Regions from separate parts of the Paenibacillus sp. SSG-1 genome, predicted to be linked through region 1. Evidence: predicted binding sites of a transcription regulator. Region 1 holds the regulator's gene; the other holds the start of a gene.
What was found. Region 1 encodes NrdR, which represses ribonucleotide reductase genes. Its sites were predicted from a motif close to AACACNATATATNGTGTT; they were not measured.

Region 1 (7,371 bases):
TCCCGCTTGGCTTCGGCCTTCTCGGGATAAAGATCGCATAACGCAACAATTTGGCAGCGTTCCTTCAACTGCAGATAACCTTCGATATGAGCGGACGAAATCGCCCCGGTCCCAATAATCGCAACCTTGATCATTTCGGTTAACCTCCCCTGAGCTTTCTTCATTGGCATATAAGGATATTAACTGAAGCTGCGAGAACATTGTGCTTCGCTGTGGGGGAAAAAATAACACTAGATTGCGGTTCTGCGATAGAATAGATTCGAAAGCGAGTACATACGGGGGAAGAAGGAGGCAGCGGCCATGTCTTTTGTAGCGGGTAACTATAGCGAGGTGCCCCTGCATTTTGCCTATAAACGAAAAAGCGTCAACGATGAGCATAAGGAAACCTTCCACTCCCATCTCGGGGTGGAAATATTGTTGATCCATCAAGGGAAAGGGGCGATGATCGTCAATAACAACCGCTACGACATCAAACCGGGCATGCTCTGCATTTTTCAGCCTTATCAGCTCCATCATCTCAAGCTCGAATACGACGAAGGCCAATGCTTTGAACGTTCCCTTGTAACCTTTGAACCGACGATGTTTGAGTCTTATTTTGAAAAATGGCCTTCGCTTCATACCTTTTATCGATTCATGTATTTAGGGGAACTCCCTGTTCCGTGCTTGTATGACACCGGGGATGAGCTCCACATCCTGGACGCTGTCTACAAAAGCTTGGATAATCAATTACCCGCGCTTTCAGAGGCGGAAAGATATGAGGAATTTTCTTTATTTCTCGTTATGCTGTACCGTTCGATCCAACACGTATGGAATCAGCGGACGGAAGCCGGGCTGCCCAAACCAGCCCTTCGCCAAAATCATCAAGTGGAGCACATATTGACATGGATCGAGGCCAACTATACGTTACCGTTTCGGCTGGACGACATGGCCAAGTCGCTGCATTTATCTCCCTATCATGTTTCGCATCTCTTCAAAGAGGCGACAGGCATCAGCATCTCCGAATACATCATGGCCCGCCGGGTCCATCAATCCGTTCTGCTGTTAACGACCACGAAAAAACCAATCTCGCTCATTGCTGAGGAGATTGGTTTAGCGAACAGCTCTTATTTTTGTAAATTGTTCAAACTGCGCATGGGCATTACGCCACACCAGTATCGGAAGAAGTGGGCCAGGGCTTAAAATTAAAAAAGACAAACAAAAAAACCCTTGATTCCCAAGGGTTTTCTTCTATGGAGCCTAGGGGGATCGAACCCCTGACCTCATCGCTGCCAGCGATGCGCTCTCCCAGCTGAGCTAAGGCCCCTTAATATTTTCTACTGATTTATTATGTATCAGCGACTCTTATAATTTATCAAAGATTTATGCATGTGTCAACAAAAAAATTCAAAAAAAGATTTGGAGCTCATGCAAGTGTTCAGCCTTATGCTCCCATGCCATGGCCACCGCCAAAAGCAAAAGAGGCCCTGGAAGGCCCTTTTGCTCTTTAAGATGGTTGCATCCTCTGTAACGGACCGGCAAAGCAGCATACCCCTTAACGGTTAGTCCTCCACCGTATTTTTGGACAGCAGCCCCTTCAGCTCTTTCATGAACATGTTGATATCTTTAAATTGGCGGTAAACCGACGCAAAGCGGACATAAGCCACCTCGTCCACGGGATACAGCTGCTCCATCACCAGCTCGCCGATCTGGCGGCTCTCCACCTCCGCCACGGCGGTGTTGCGCAGTGATTTCTCCACCTCGGAGACGATCATGTCGAGCTGCTCGACAGATACCGGGCGCTTCTCGCAGGCGCGAATCAGGCCGCGGAGGATTTTATCCCGGCTGAACTCTTCCCGGCTTCCATCCTTCTTGATGACCATCAGCGGCGTTTCCTCCACCATCTCAAACGTGGTAAAGCGCCGGCTGCACTTCTCGCACTCACGCCTGCGGCGGATCGATTTATTTTCGTTAGCGGGCCGTGAGTCCAGCACTTTCGTGCCGGCATAATCACAGTACGGACATTTCATGGTAAACTCCCTTCCTTTGCAAATCACGGTGTATATAGAACAAAATCACGAACATTCACAGGGTCCGAATGCCGCGAACCCTTATCCCGTCAGGGATTAACTTGCCGCCTCACCGAAATGTATTAAATTTCCAACAAAAACTTTTCAAAAAGAGTAATGAACTTTTGAGCTTCGAGACATAATACATTTACAAACAGCGAGGAGGTGAACAACAATGGCTTCCAACAACAACAGCTCCAACAACCTGGTAGTACCTAAAGCTACCGCAGCCCTGAACCAATTGAAATATGAAGTCGCTCAAGAACTGGGTATCAGCATCCCACAAGACGGATACCAAGGCAACATGACTGCATATGAGAACGGTTCGATCGGGGGACTTATCACTAAACGTTTGGTGACCCTGGCTGAACAACAACTGGCTGGTCAATTCTAATTCGGTTTGATACCCGAAGAAGTGTTGGAGACGCTAACCTAGCTTCTCCAATGCTTCTTTTGTTATGTTTAGCGACAGAACAGTACTCCCTTTAAAACTCGCTGTATATCCGCGTGTACTGATTGTAGTAATAAATGACCCGCTGGACGTAGTGCCGGGTTTCCCCGATGGGAATATTTTTGACCGAGTCGTAGGTCCCGTCCCATACGCCCCTTTTCAGCCAACCGTCCACTTTACCAGGCCCCGCGTTGTATGCGGCGATCACGGCAATCCGGTTTCCTTTAAACTGCTCCGACAGCGTTTTGAGATACCAGGTGCCGATTTCGATGCTGGCCTCCGGCTCATGCTTAATATGGTCCAGCGTCACTTCGGGAAGCTTGGCCTTTTCCATCGCCCAATTGGCCGTATCCGGCATTAACTGCATCAGGCCGAGAGCCCCCTTCTTGGACTCCTTGCCCAGCTTGTAATTGGATTCCACCCGGATAATCGAAGCCACCAGGAACGGGTCGACGTCATAACGCTCAGCCTGCTCGCGAATGTTCTCTTTATAATGTATCGGGTAAAACCACGACATCCAGTTCGTATTAAAAAACAGGATGACGACAAATCCTAAAAACAACAGAAGAAGCACTCTTTTTTTGCGTAAAAACTTCATAGCAGGCCCTTCCGGTTCCAAAATTCATCCACTTGGCGCTCCGTCTCGGAAGGTTGTCCACTGTTGTCGATCACAACGTCGGCCCGCTTCTTCTTCTCTTCGATATCCATTTGGGAACGAATCCGCGCGACCGCTTCGTCCTTCGTCAGCCGATTCCTCTCCATCAGGCGTTCCACCTGAACCTCAAACGGGGCATAGACCAGCAGGACCTGCTCAAACATCGCTTCCAGACCCGATTCAAACAGGAGCGGGATGTCCACCACCACCAGGCGGTCCGGGTGCTCCCGTTCAAAGGTCTGCATCTGCTCCCGGATTTCCTGACGGATCGCAGGATGCGTAATATCGTTCAGAGCTTTGCGTTCGCCCGGATCGTGAAACACGATATCCCCCAGGCGTCTGCGGTCCAGCGTTCCGTCCGGAAGGAGGATGGCTTGTCCAAAATGCTCGACGGCCGCCGCTAAAACCGGATGACCCGGGAGCATGACTTCCCGGGCGATGACGTCGGCGTCAACAAGCAGCGCCCCCTTGCTGACTAAGAGGGCGGATACGGTACTTTTTCCTGTCGCTATTCCTCCGGTTAACCCGATGTTCATATCCTTAACTCACCTCATAACAGCTTCATTATTCCCATTACAATTAATAATATTGCCGGCAGCACCGTAAACCGGCGCATCCACGTTCGGGACGCAAAGCGCAGTCCCGTCTTCATTCCGACGACCAAAAAGGTGCCGCTGAAGAGAGCGATCACGACGGCGGTCAGCAGCGGCGAAAATCCGAGCAGTGCCGCACCTAGACCCGCGCCGAACGCATCCAGGGACAAGGCGATGCCAAGCCACATGGCTTCCCATCCGGAAATACTGCCCGACTTATCCATATCCGCAGAAGATGGCGTCCGCAAAATGCGGATCACGACGCCCAGCTTCCGGATTTCCAGTGAAAACACCGTCTGTTCAGGTGCTTCATGCTGGGCAGGGTCCAGTGTACCTTCTCCGCCGGAGCTTTGCAAGCCTAGCCCCTCCATCCCGCTGGTTTGGGCGTCTTTAGCCTGCTTGGCGAGCTCTGCGTCTTTGGCTTCCAAGACTTCTTTGCCTTCCCCGCTTTTCTCCTTCTGGATCCACATCTGTACCAGCGACCACGAGCCCATAATGATCAGGATGACCGCTCCAATGATGGAGGCGATTGAAGGGGATACGAATTGGGCCAGCAGTACGCCCACCTGCATGGACACATAGATGATGACCCCGGAGCACAAAGAAATAATCGCTATCGATAACGGCGAAATCCTCATTTGACGAAGGCCGTATGTAATGCCGACACCAAAACTGTCCAAACTTAATGCTAACGCAAGCAGCAGCAGTGCAAGAACATGACTGAGCACCCCGTTCCCTCCCTGTGACAGAAGCGGTGCCCCGAAAAAGCCTGCAGCATGGATCAGGCATCCGGAAGCCCCGCTTCATAAGATATCTCTACCTCAGTATATGGAGGGTACAAAAAAGGGGTGCACGCCCAGTTCGAATTGTTACGATTTCAGGGTTTGGCAGGACGGGCAGAAATGGGTTCCGCGCCCGCCAACGACCGTTTTCTCCACGGCGGTGCCGCAATTTACGCATGGCTGGTTCTGCCGGCCGTAAATCTTCAGCTGGTGCTGGAACATGCCCATCTCACCTTGTCCATTGACATAAGACTTGATGGACGATCCCCCCACCTCAACCGACTCGGCAAGCGTGGCTACAATCGCCTGATGGAGCGCTTTAAGTTGTCCATCCGTCAGCGTATCAGCCGGCTGCTCGGGGTGAATGCCCGCCCGAAACAGCGACTCATCCACATAAATATTCCCGATGCCGACGATATATGCCTGGTTGAGCAGGACTGCCTTGATTTTGGTCTTCTTCCCCTTCAGCGTTTCTTTGAAACGCTCCAGCGTAAACGCCGAATCCAGCGGTTCCAATCCCAGCTTGGAGAGCGGGGGGAGCTGGAATTCCTCTCCGGGCTGGAACAAATGCATCGTTCCGAACTGCCGCACATCCTTGTACCGCAGCTCGGTGCCGTCGGTAAAGTGGAAAATGACATGCGTATGCTTTTCCACCGGATCGCTGCTCTGGTATACCCCGTATCGTCCCTCCATCCGCAAATGGGAGACGAGCACAAGCCCGTCCAGCAGGATCCGCAAAAATTTGCCGCGCCGCTCCACGCCTTCAATGGTGTGTCCGGCCAGCATCCACGCAAACTGATCTATATCATCGGGGCGCTGAATGATCCGCGCCAAATGGACACTAACGCGGTCAATCGTCTTTCCCTTCACGAGCTGATTGAGTGTTCTTTTGACTGTTTCGACTTCCGGCAATTCCGGCATGATGACTTCACCTCAACCTCTATTATAACGTAAGACAACCCCACAAAGTGGCGCTTTTCTTCGAAGCCTGCTCAAGTACTCCGAGGGGCCCCGTAAAAATCTGAATTACGGGCGCTTACGGAGCCCTTTATTTCGCCTCGTACCAATTGACTCCGTAGCTCACTTCGGCTTTGAGCGGTACGGACAGGGCCAGCGCATGCTCCATCGTCTCCGGCACCAATTTTTTCATGAGCTCCAGCTCTTCCTCAGGGACTTCGAATACCAATTCGTCATGCACCTGAAGCAGCATGCGGCTCTTCAGCTTCTCTTTGGCCAGCGCCGCATCCATCTGAACCATAGCCAGCTTGATAATATCGGCGGCAGTGCCTTGGATCGGCGTGTTCATCGCCGTCCGCTCGGCGAAGGAACGCAGATTGAAGTTGCTCGCATTGATTTCCGGCAAATAACGTCTGCGCTCCAGCAGCGTGGTGACATAACCGTCGCGCTTGGCGTCTCTGACGATATCATCCATATATTTGCGAACGCCCTGGAAGGCGTCGAAGTATTGATCGATAAATTGGGCCGCTTCCTTCCGGGTAATGTTCAGGTTCTGGGACAGACCATAGTCGCTGATGCCGTACACGATGCCGAAGTTAACCGCTTTGGCGGACCGGCGCATATTGGCGTCAACGTCTTCGGCTTTAACACCGAACACGTCCATGGCCGTCTTCGTATGGATGTCCATATCGTGCAGGAAGGCTTCCTTCAGGCCTTCATCCCCTGAAATATGGGCCAGCACCCGCAGCTCGATCTGCGAGTAGTCGGCGGCCAGAATGTACCAGCCCGGTTCGGATGGCACGAACACCTTGCGGATTTTCCGTCCCTCTTCCAGACGGATCGGAATGTTCTGCAGGTTCGGGAACTGGCTGCTTAGGCGTCCTGTAGCCGCAATTGTCTGGCGATAATACGTGTGCACCTTGCCCGTTTCCTCCGAAATTTCCTTCAGCAGTCCTTCCACATACGTCGACTGAAGCTTGGCGATGGTCCGGTACTGCAAAATCAGGCGCACGACATCGTGATACGGTGCCAATTTCTCCAGCACTTCGGCGTCGGTGGAATAGCCGGTTTTGGTCTTTTTCACGACAGGAAGGCCCAGCTTGACGAACAGAATCTCTCCCAGCTGCTTCGGCGAGTTCAGGTTGAACTCGGTGCCTGCAATTTCATAAATCTGCTCGACCAGCGACTTGATCTGGGACTCGAATTCCGTTCCGAGCGCCTTCAGATCGTCCTTGTTGACCGCGATGCCCTGCTTCTCCATGTCCGCCAAAATCCGCGACAGCGGCATCTCCAGGTCATGGAACAGCGAGCTCATCTCATTGTCCGCAAGCTCCTTCTCCTGAAGCGGAATGATCTCCAGCAGCGCGGCGCTCTTCCGGGCCAGATGCCCGCTCAGCACGTCCAGCTCCGGCACCTTGTATTTCGCGCCCTTGCCGAATACGTCCTCATCCGCCGCCAGCACCGGCAGGCCGTATTTGGATGCAAGCGCGTTGACATTCTGGTTGGCTTCCGTCGGATCGAGCAAATACGCGGCCAGCTGCACGTCAAACGACGCCCCGGCAAACGCGATTCCCTTCCAGTGAAGCGCCAGATCCGTGCGGTGCAGGTCATATCCCCGTTTCGGAACATCCGGGTTCCCCAGCCACGTCCGCAGCGGCTCCGCCCAAGACTCGTTCATTCGCTCGAACGGAACGTAGTAATGCTTCGGCTCGGCGGAGAACATGACTCCGATCACGTCGGCGTGATGCGGGTTCTCTCCGCTGGTCTCGACATGAATAAGCTGCACGGCGTCCAGTGCACCGATCAGCTCGTCCGCATTTTCGCCGTCAACGACGGTGACCTCGATCTCCCGTTCGGCAGCCTTGGCCTGCTCCTCATCCGAGTGCAT
Region 2 (7,371 bases), 290 kb from region 1:
TTTGAAGGATTGCGGCCCCAATTGACGTGAAGACTCACGACGATCAGGGTCGGCAGCTGATGGCTTAACTCCTTCCGCTGCGCGAGATCGCGTTTATGGCGGGAAGAGCTGCGGAGCCAGTGATTGTCGTCGCTGAGGGCGTAGTCAGCCGTCCGGTTCAAGACCGCGTCGTACCCCTGGCTGCGCAGCAGCATAAACAGCTTCTGGGCGATGGCGAGGTTAATGTCCTTTTCCAGAATGTTCTGAAATGAAGTCCCTCCGTCAACACCGCCATGTCCTGCATCCACGATAATCACTTCATGCGGAAAAGCCGGATGCTCCGGATAGGCGGTCGTACTTTGGTCACCGGGGCCAACGGCCCAAGCGGACGAGCTGCCTGCGCACAACATTGCCGGGATCAGGAGGATGGCGGCGATCAAGCTTTTGATAGGCATATAGGATGGCCCTCCTTTCGTTAAGCGGGATTGGAGCGAAAAATTGATGTCGAAGTTAGAATGTGCAATAAACGGTAAATAATGCACCGTCCGCATTCCTCCGTTTAGATTACCGTATCTCTGTGCAAACTAAGAGCATAGCAGAGCTGTAATTTGGCATTGTGGGGGGGATGGAAATGGCCAGTGGAGATGAACTTGTAAAATACATTACAGAGCGCGTCGTCAGCTACATGGAAACACCCAAGGAAGAACGAAGGAAGCAAAAATATAAAGAGCCGTGGACGGTCAAATGGTTCGGCATGATCCCGTTCGGATTGTCCCAATGGGGAGGCCGGACGGCTGACAAACGCCATCCGAAGCGGCGAAAAATCAAGATGCGGAATCTTCATGACTGAACGAAAATGAAAGAAGCGGACCTCGTGGGATACGAGGTCCGCTTCTTTTTGGGAATGAAACGTGATAAGGGCAGGAACAGATAATCATGCAGGAGATCTAGGGGCGGGCATGAAATTCTCCGGCAGCCATCAGCATGGAGACAGGGAGGTACCGGGTTCCGGCACGTCCTGTGGCCGCGTAGTTGACCGCAGGAGCGCTTGCGGCCGGGGACCATGTCTGAATCCCGCTTACCGCAAACGGCGCCCCATAGGACGCGTTACGGCCGGGAGCGGTGAAGATCAGGCTGCCGCCGGATGCGACTGCTTTCAGCAGATCGTCTCCGCGGCGGATGTTCAGCCGGGGGGAGGTCATCCAGAGCAGGTCGTCATAAGGATCGTTGCCATCCATCTTAGCAGCAGGTGACGATGCCTCGAGCCGGAGACCGTTCTGATTGGTAACGACCGCCGTCTTAGAAACGGAGGCGGTGCTGGCGGAAACGGCATTTGCCGGCAGAAGCTCCAAGGTCAGCGCATTGATGTACATGGCCGGCTTGCCGGGCAGGGTCACTTTCCAAACCGGCAGCATTGCCGAATATTGAGCTTGGATTTGAACGTTTGCGGGGAGGCCGGGGTGATCGGGAATAAGGCCATCCTCAGCCAGCCGGTCATGAAGCGCATCGCTGCTGTAAGGGATGGCTGGACCGCTGCCGTACTCGCTGAGCATATATCCGCCTTCCTCCCTGGCGGTGAATATTAAATATCCCAGCTGCTTGCTATCCTTTGAAACGACCGCAAGCCAGCTGTGGGTGCCGGGCCCTAGCGGGTAATAGTCGATGGCGGCGCCGTCCCACTGCTGAAACTCGGACTGCGCGGACAGCTCGCGGACGACGGAGCCGGCAAAGCTCTCCAGCGGCGCGGGCACCGCCTGCATGTCCGATCCCGCTGCGATCCGAAGCAAGGCAGCCCGCGCGGGGCTTGCCGCCTTGGCGGCAGCGATGCCGACCGCTGCGGCCGATTGCGGGACCGCAGGACTCCAGGCCGGCCAGGCGCAGCTGACGGCACAGGTCAACGCCGTCACTTTTAAAGCGAGAGATACCATCCTCACCACATTCACCCTCCTCGATTTCAGAGCTTTATTGACATCATTGTATCGGACAAGCCGTAAAAAGGCTGTTGCAAGGTGTCGGGCTTTGGGGCGCGGGCACGGGTCTTTTTTTGCCTTCTTTTAGCGAGGGAGGTCAAATGCTCATGGACGGATGGATCTTAAGTGAAACAGACCGCAGGTTATGGCGGACAGGTTCACCTTAGGTTCATACTGCCATGTCATTTCGCTGCGCCGGTTGTCGTATTGCTCCCGGATGGCCGTAAGCTTCTCCTCCTCGGTTTCCTTGAGGAGGTCTTCGTAATACATGTCGATCACCGCAAGCTCATCCCTAAGGCGCTCCCTTGCGGCTTCCGCCCAGCTGTAATCCTCGCCCCCCAGCTGATCCTTCATATGCTTCTCCAGCAGATTGGCCGCGCCCGCGAGCGAGAGGCTTCCCGGCTGGATATGGATATTCTCGGGCAGCCGCGGCCCGAGTTGAAGCTTCTCCAGTCGCTGGGCAAACTGTTGGTCGATCTGCCCCGTCACCAGCGAGATGCCGATGAAGTGGAGCGCTTCTTTCTTCACGTCGCAGGTCATCTCGACCTTGAAGCAGACGCCCAGCCAAGGCTCGTAGGGGGCGGAGAACAGCGTCTCCCGCTGCAAAGGGCCCGGCTGCTCAAACAGGTACACGCAGGAGCCCTCCTGCCGGGCTACGGCCCAAATTTGCTGCAGCCGGCTGCTGCCGTATGTGACGTCTTCGCGGGGGATCCGCCCCGGGCCGATCCGCGGCCCTGCCGGATTCACCCCGAAATACCTCGACAGAATGCTGTCTTGCGGCTGAGGCTGCGCTGAAGGCAGCGGGGTTTTGGCCGCCTGTTCGTTATATTGGTCCGGATCAAAGACGAAGGTGTAGGAGAGAGTCTCCGGCTCCGCCCCAGTCCGTTCAATAAAGCCCCAGTAGTAGGGGCGGTTGGTCAACTGTTTGTCCGCCTGCGGTGACAGTTTGACAGTCACGTGATAAGGGGACTTCTCGATAATGCTGCATTCGGTCGTTTCCAGATAGGTTAGCACTTGCTTCTGAACTTCCTGCGGGGACAGGCTCATCAAGCTTCCTCCTCAATGACGGTTTCCGCATCTTCGTATTCGATCTCGCGCTTGATCTGGTCAAGCGACTGCCCGAGCGAGCTGACCTTGCTGCGGATTTCCTCATCCGACTCCGACTCGAGGAACAGCTTGTACAGGCTTTTCTCGAACGATTCCTTTTTCTCGAAACGCTCCAGAATGACATCCAGGCCGCCGATGACCGTCTCGAACATGTTGATTTTTTCGTGCAGCAGGTTCAGGATATGCTCCTCGATCGTTCCGGTGGTGGACAGGTTGTAGATCTTCACATCGTTCTGCTGCCCAAGCCGGTGGACGCGGCCAATCCGCTGCTCGACCCGCATCGGGTTCCATGGCAGGTCAAAATTGATCATATGGTGGCAGAACTGCAGGTTGATGCCCTCGCCGCCGGCTTCGGTGGCGATCATGACCTGGGCCCGGCCGCGGAACAGGTCCATCATCCAGTCCTTTTTGCCCCGGTTCATTCCGCCGCGGTACGGTACACAGGACAAGCCGTGCTTTTGAAAATACTGCAGCAGGTATTCCTGCGTCGCCCGGTATTCCGTAAACACGATGACCTTTTCGTTCATGTCCTTGATCAGCTCGATCGTCTTTTCGGCCTTCGTGTTCGCTTTGATATTCCGGATTGCGTTCACCAGCTCCCACACTTCGGCGGTAAGCGGGGAGTCGTCCGGAATCTTCTTGGACAGGTTCACGAGGGTCAGGAACACCGCGTCCCGGCTGCTGCACACCTCGCGCTGCAGCGTGACCAGGGACAGCATGCTGCTGAGATTGCCCCCGGACGCTTTGTATTGGTTCTTGACAAAAGAAGTTACACCGTCGTACAGCGCCTGCTCCTCAGGAGAGAGCTGCAGGCTGACGTTGCGCACCGTCCGTTTGGTGAACTGCACCGGGCCTTCGCCGCGCCGGTTGCGGATCATTACCTTGGCGAGCTCGTCCCGGAGCTGACCCTCGTTCTTCGCCTGCCGTTTGCCGACAACGAAGTTGGCCGCAAAATCCCCCTGCCGCCCGAGCTGGCCGGGCTTCAGCAGCGTAATAAGGTTGAAGAGCTCGCTCATATCGTTTTGAACCGGCGTCGCAGTCAGCAGCAGGCAGTACTTTTTCCGCAGCTTCTGGATAAATTGATAGTTCGTCGTTTTCTTGTTCTTCAGCTTGTGCGCCTCGTCGATAATGAGCATGTCGTATTCCTGCTCCATCAGCATGTCCTTGTGGGGCTCGCGCTTAGCGGTATCCATGGAGGCGACGACGACGTCGGAATGCCAGGAATAAGCCTTTTTCTGGGCGACCGCCGGGATGCCGAATTTGCTGTTCAGCTCGCGGACCCACTGGAGCACCAGGGAGGCGGGTACCAGAATCAGCACTTTGGATACCAGCCCGCGCACCATGTATTCTTTTAAAATGAGTCCCGCTTCGATCGTCTTGCCCAGTCCGACCTCATCGGCCAGAATAGCTCTGCCGGACATCTCAAACAGCACCCTCCGCGCCGTGTCGATCTGATGGGGAAGGGGGGACAGGTCCTGCAAATGCTTCACACACTGCAGCTCGTCAAAGCTCGTCACAAGCCGCGCCTCTTCGCCCTGAACGGCCAGCTGAAACAGCCGGAAGTCACCCCAGGGGCCGCCTTTATCCAGGCGGGATTCGAGGTTATCCAGCCAGCTGCGGTCAATATTCAGGGGAACGGGAAGGTCCCCGGCCTGCGCCCCGCTACCGAGATGAGAAGTTTTCAAGCCTTGTACCTCCTTCATAGGTTCGTAATCTCGCGTATCAGTAGTATGCACGTAAACCGGAGAGTTCATAACCTCCGTATGGATGGAGGCATCCGCTGATTTTCACAATTTTTTTCAAAGGAACCGAAGCAAAAAAGTGAGATTGGCGGAGAAAAGCAAAGGTTGTCCCAGAGTGAAGAGCTTTCATGGTCTAAATTTCAGGATTAAGGCGTGGAGTAACAATATGTGGTATAGTATAATCATCAATGCACACAATATATGGTACATGACGAGCGGATTTGCGTTTTAAATGGGGATATTTCGTTTATTGAATGGAAGGAACCCGGCTACATACAGGCCTTTCCCGGAAGTGAACCGGCACTTTTAGCGCAGTCGGCAGACCGACATCATCCGCTGATCGGAACTAAGAGCCGATACGTTCGGCATAACAGTCATGGGAGGAGAATGTAACAGTGAATCAAGTTCAGAGCAAACAGAAGCTTGAGGGGTTAAGCGAAAAAATCTTTTTGGACCGGTATGCTTGGAAGGACCCGGACCCGAATCACGCCAAAGTAGGGGACGTTGTACTTGTACTGACCAAGGACGATCCGAAGTTTCCGACAAAGGAAGTCGGCGAGATCGTATCGCGTGAGGGGAAACGGGCGACGGTAAAAACACGCCGCGGCGAGCTGGTGGAGACGGACGTCGAGAAGCTGACGCTGAATATCGAGAAGACGCCGGAGGAAATGTGGGACCGGCTGGCCGGGGCCATGGCATCGGCGGAGCCGACGCCGGAGCTGCAGGCCGAGTGGAAAGAGAAGTTCCGCTACATTCTGGAAGACTGGAAACTCGTTCCGGGCGGGCGGATCGCCGCCGGAGCGGGTGCCAGTGACGAGCTGACGCTGTTTAACTGTTACGTCATTCCTTCGCCGAAGGACAGCCGCGGCGGTATCATGGCGACGCTGTCCGAGATGACCGAAATTATGGCGCGGGGCGGCGGTGTCGGCATCAATCTGTCCTCGCTCCGTCCGCGCAGATCCGTGGTCAAGGGCGTGAACGGATCCTCGAGCGGTGCGGTATCCTGGGGCGGATTGTTCAGCTACACGACCGGCCTGATTGAGCAGGGCGGCAGCCGGCGCGGCGCGCTGATGCTCATGATCAACGACTGGCACCCGGACGTGCTCGATTTTATTACGGTCAAGCAGACGATGGGACAAGTGACAAACGCCAACCTTTCCGTCTGTGTCAGCAATGATTTCATGAAGGCGGTCAAGGAGGACCTGGACTGGGAGCTGGTATTCCCGGATACGACGGATCCGGATTACGACGAGCTGTGGGACGGCGACCTTGAGAAATGGAAGCAGGGCGGCCATGCCGTCATTCCGTACCGGACGGTGAAGGCGAGCGAAATCTGGCATACGATTATCGAATCGGCGTGGAAATCGGCCGAGCCGGGCGTCGTCTTTATGGAATATTACAACCAGATGTCCAACAGCTGGTACTTCAACCCGATCATCTGCACGAACCCGTGCGGAGAGCAGGGGCTTCCGGCATGGGGCGTCTGCAACCTGTCTGCGATGAATCTTTCCAAGTTCTATGATGAAGAGAAGCATGACGTGGCTTGGGACGAACTGGCGACGGTGACGCGCTACTCCGTGCGTTTCCTGGATAACGTTATCGACACGACGCCGTACCATTTTGAAGAAAACGAGAAAAACCAGAAGAAGGAGCGCCGGATCGGCCTCGGTTCGATGGGTCTGGCGGAGCTGATGATCAAGCTGAACATCCGGTACGGCAGTCCGGAATCACTCGAGTTCCTCGACAAGCTGTACGGTTTTATCGCCCGCGAAGCATACCTGGCATCGGCTGACATTGCGGAAGAGAAAGGCTCGTTCCTGGCGTTTGACGCGGATCCGTATTTGCAGAGCGGATTTATGAAAAATATGACCGAGGCGTTCCCGGAAGTCGGCACGGCCATCCGTGAGAAGGGCATGCGCAACGTGACCGTCATCACCCAGGCGCCGACCGGCAGCACGGGAACGATGGTCGGCACGTCGACCGGTATCGAGCCATACTTCGCGTTTAAATACTTCCGTCAGAGCCGCCTCGGCTTCGACGAGCAATTTGTGCCGATCGCGCAGGACTGGCTGGACGCCCATCCGGGCGAAGAACTGCCGGATTACTTCGTGACGGCGATGGATCTGACGGCGGAAGACCATATCCGCGCTCAGGCGGCCATTCAGCGCTGGGTGGACAGTTCCATCTCGAAGACTGCGAACTGCCCGGCCGACTTCACGGTCGAAGAAACGAAGCGGCTGTATGAGCTGGCGTTCGACCTTGGCTGCAAGGGCGTGACGATCTACCGTGACGGCAGCCGCGACGTGCAGGTGCTGCAAACGGAGAAGAAGGAAGACAAGAGCGAAGCGAAGGCCGCTCCGACTGCGGAAGCAGCGGCCTCCGAGGCTGCCGTGCCGGCTGCCGCAGAGCAGGCGGGTGCCCAGGTAGCCGCTGCCGTGGCAAGCAGCCAGAGCTCCGTAGTGGATAAGCAGTACAAGCGCCGGCCGCAGGTGCTGCGCGGCGCAACCTATAAGATCAATACGCCGTTTGGCATGGCGTACATTACGATCAACGACCTCGACGGCATTCCGAGC

Region 2: BCV73_RS03865 (adenosylcobalamin-dependent ribonucleoside-diphosphate reductase) is a predicted target of NrdR. The motif match lies at 4,990-5,007, and genes of this name have one in related genera.

What each region holds. Positions count from the first base shown of each region.
Region 1 covers NZ_MBRK01000001.1:496,149-503,519, reverse strand. Annotated here, with positions in the region: gene BCV73_RS02505 (Gfo/Idh/MocA family protein) at 1-134, opposite strand, end outside; gene BCV73_RS02500 (AraC family transcriptional regulator) at 301-1,179, shown strand; tRNA gene BCV73_RS02495 (tRNA-Ala) at 1,231-1,303, opposite strand; gene nrdR (transcriptional regulator NrdR) at 1,539-2,006, opposite strand; gene BCV73_RS02485 (alpha/beta-type small acid-soluble spore protein) at 2,221-2,439, shown strand; gene BCV73_RS02480 (lytic transglycosylase domain-containing protein) at 2,531-3,094, opposite strand; gene coaE (dephospho-CoA kinase) at 3,091-3,687, opposite strand; gene BCV73_RS02470 (manganese efflux pump) at 3,702-4,472, opposite strand; gene mutM (DNA-formamidopyrimidine glycosylase) at 4,614-5,447, opposite strand; gene polA (DNA polymerase I) at 5,575-7,371, opposite strand, start outside.
Region 2 covers NZ_MBRK01000001.1:783,332-790,702, forward strand. Annotated here, with positions in the region: gene BCV73_RS03840 (N-acetylmuramoyl-L-alanine amidase) at 1-434, opposite strand, end outside; gene BCV73_RS03845 (YqzE family protein) at 611-829, shown strand; gene BCV73_RS03850 (hypothetical protein) at 927-1,913, opposite strand; gene BCV73_RS03855 (YqhG family protein) at 2,055-2,996, opposite strand; gene BCV73_RS03860 (DEAD/DEAH box helicase) at 2,996-4,741, opposite strand; gene BCV73_RS03865 (adenosylcobalamin-dependent ribonucleoside-diphosphate reductase) at 5,194-7,371, shown strand, end outside.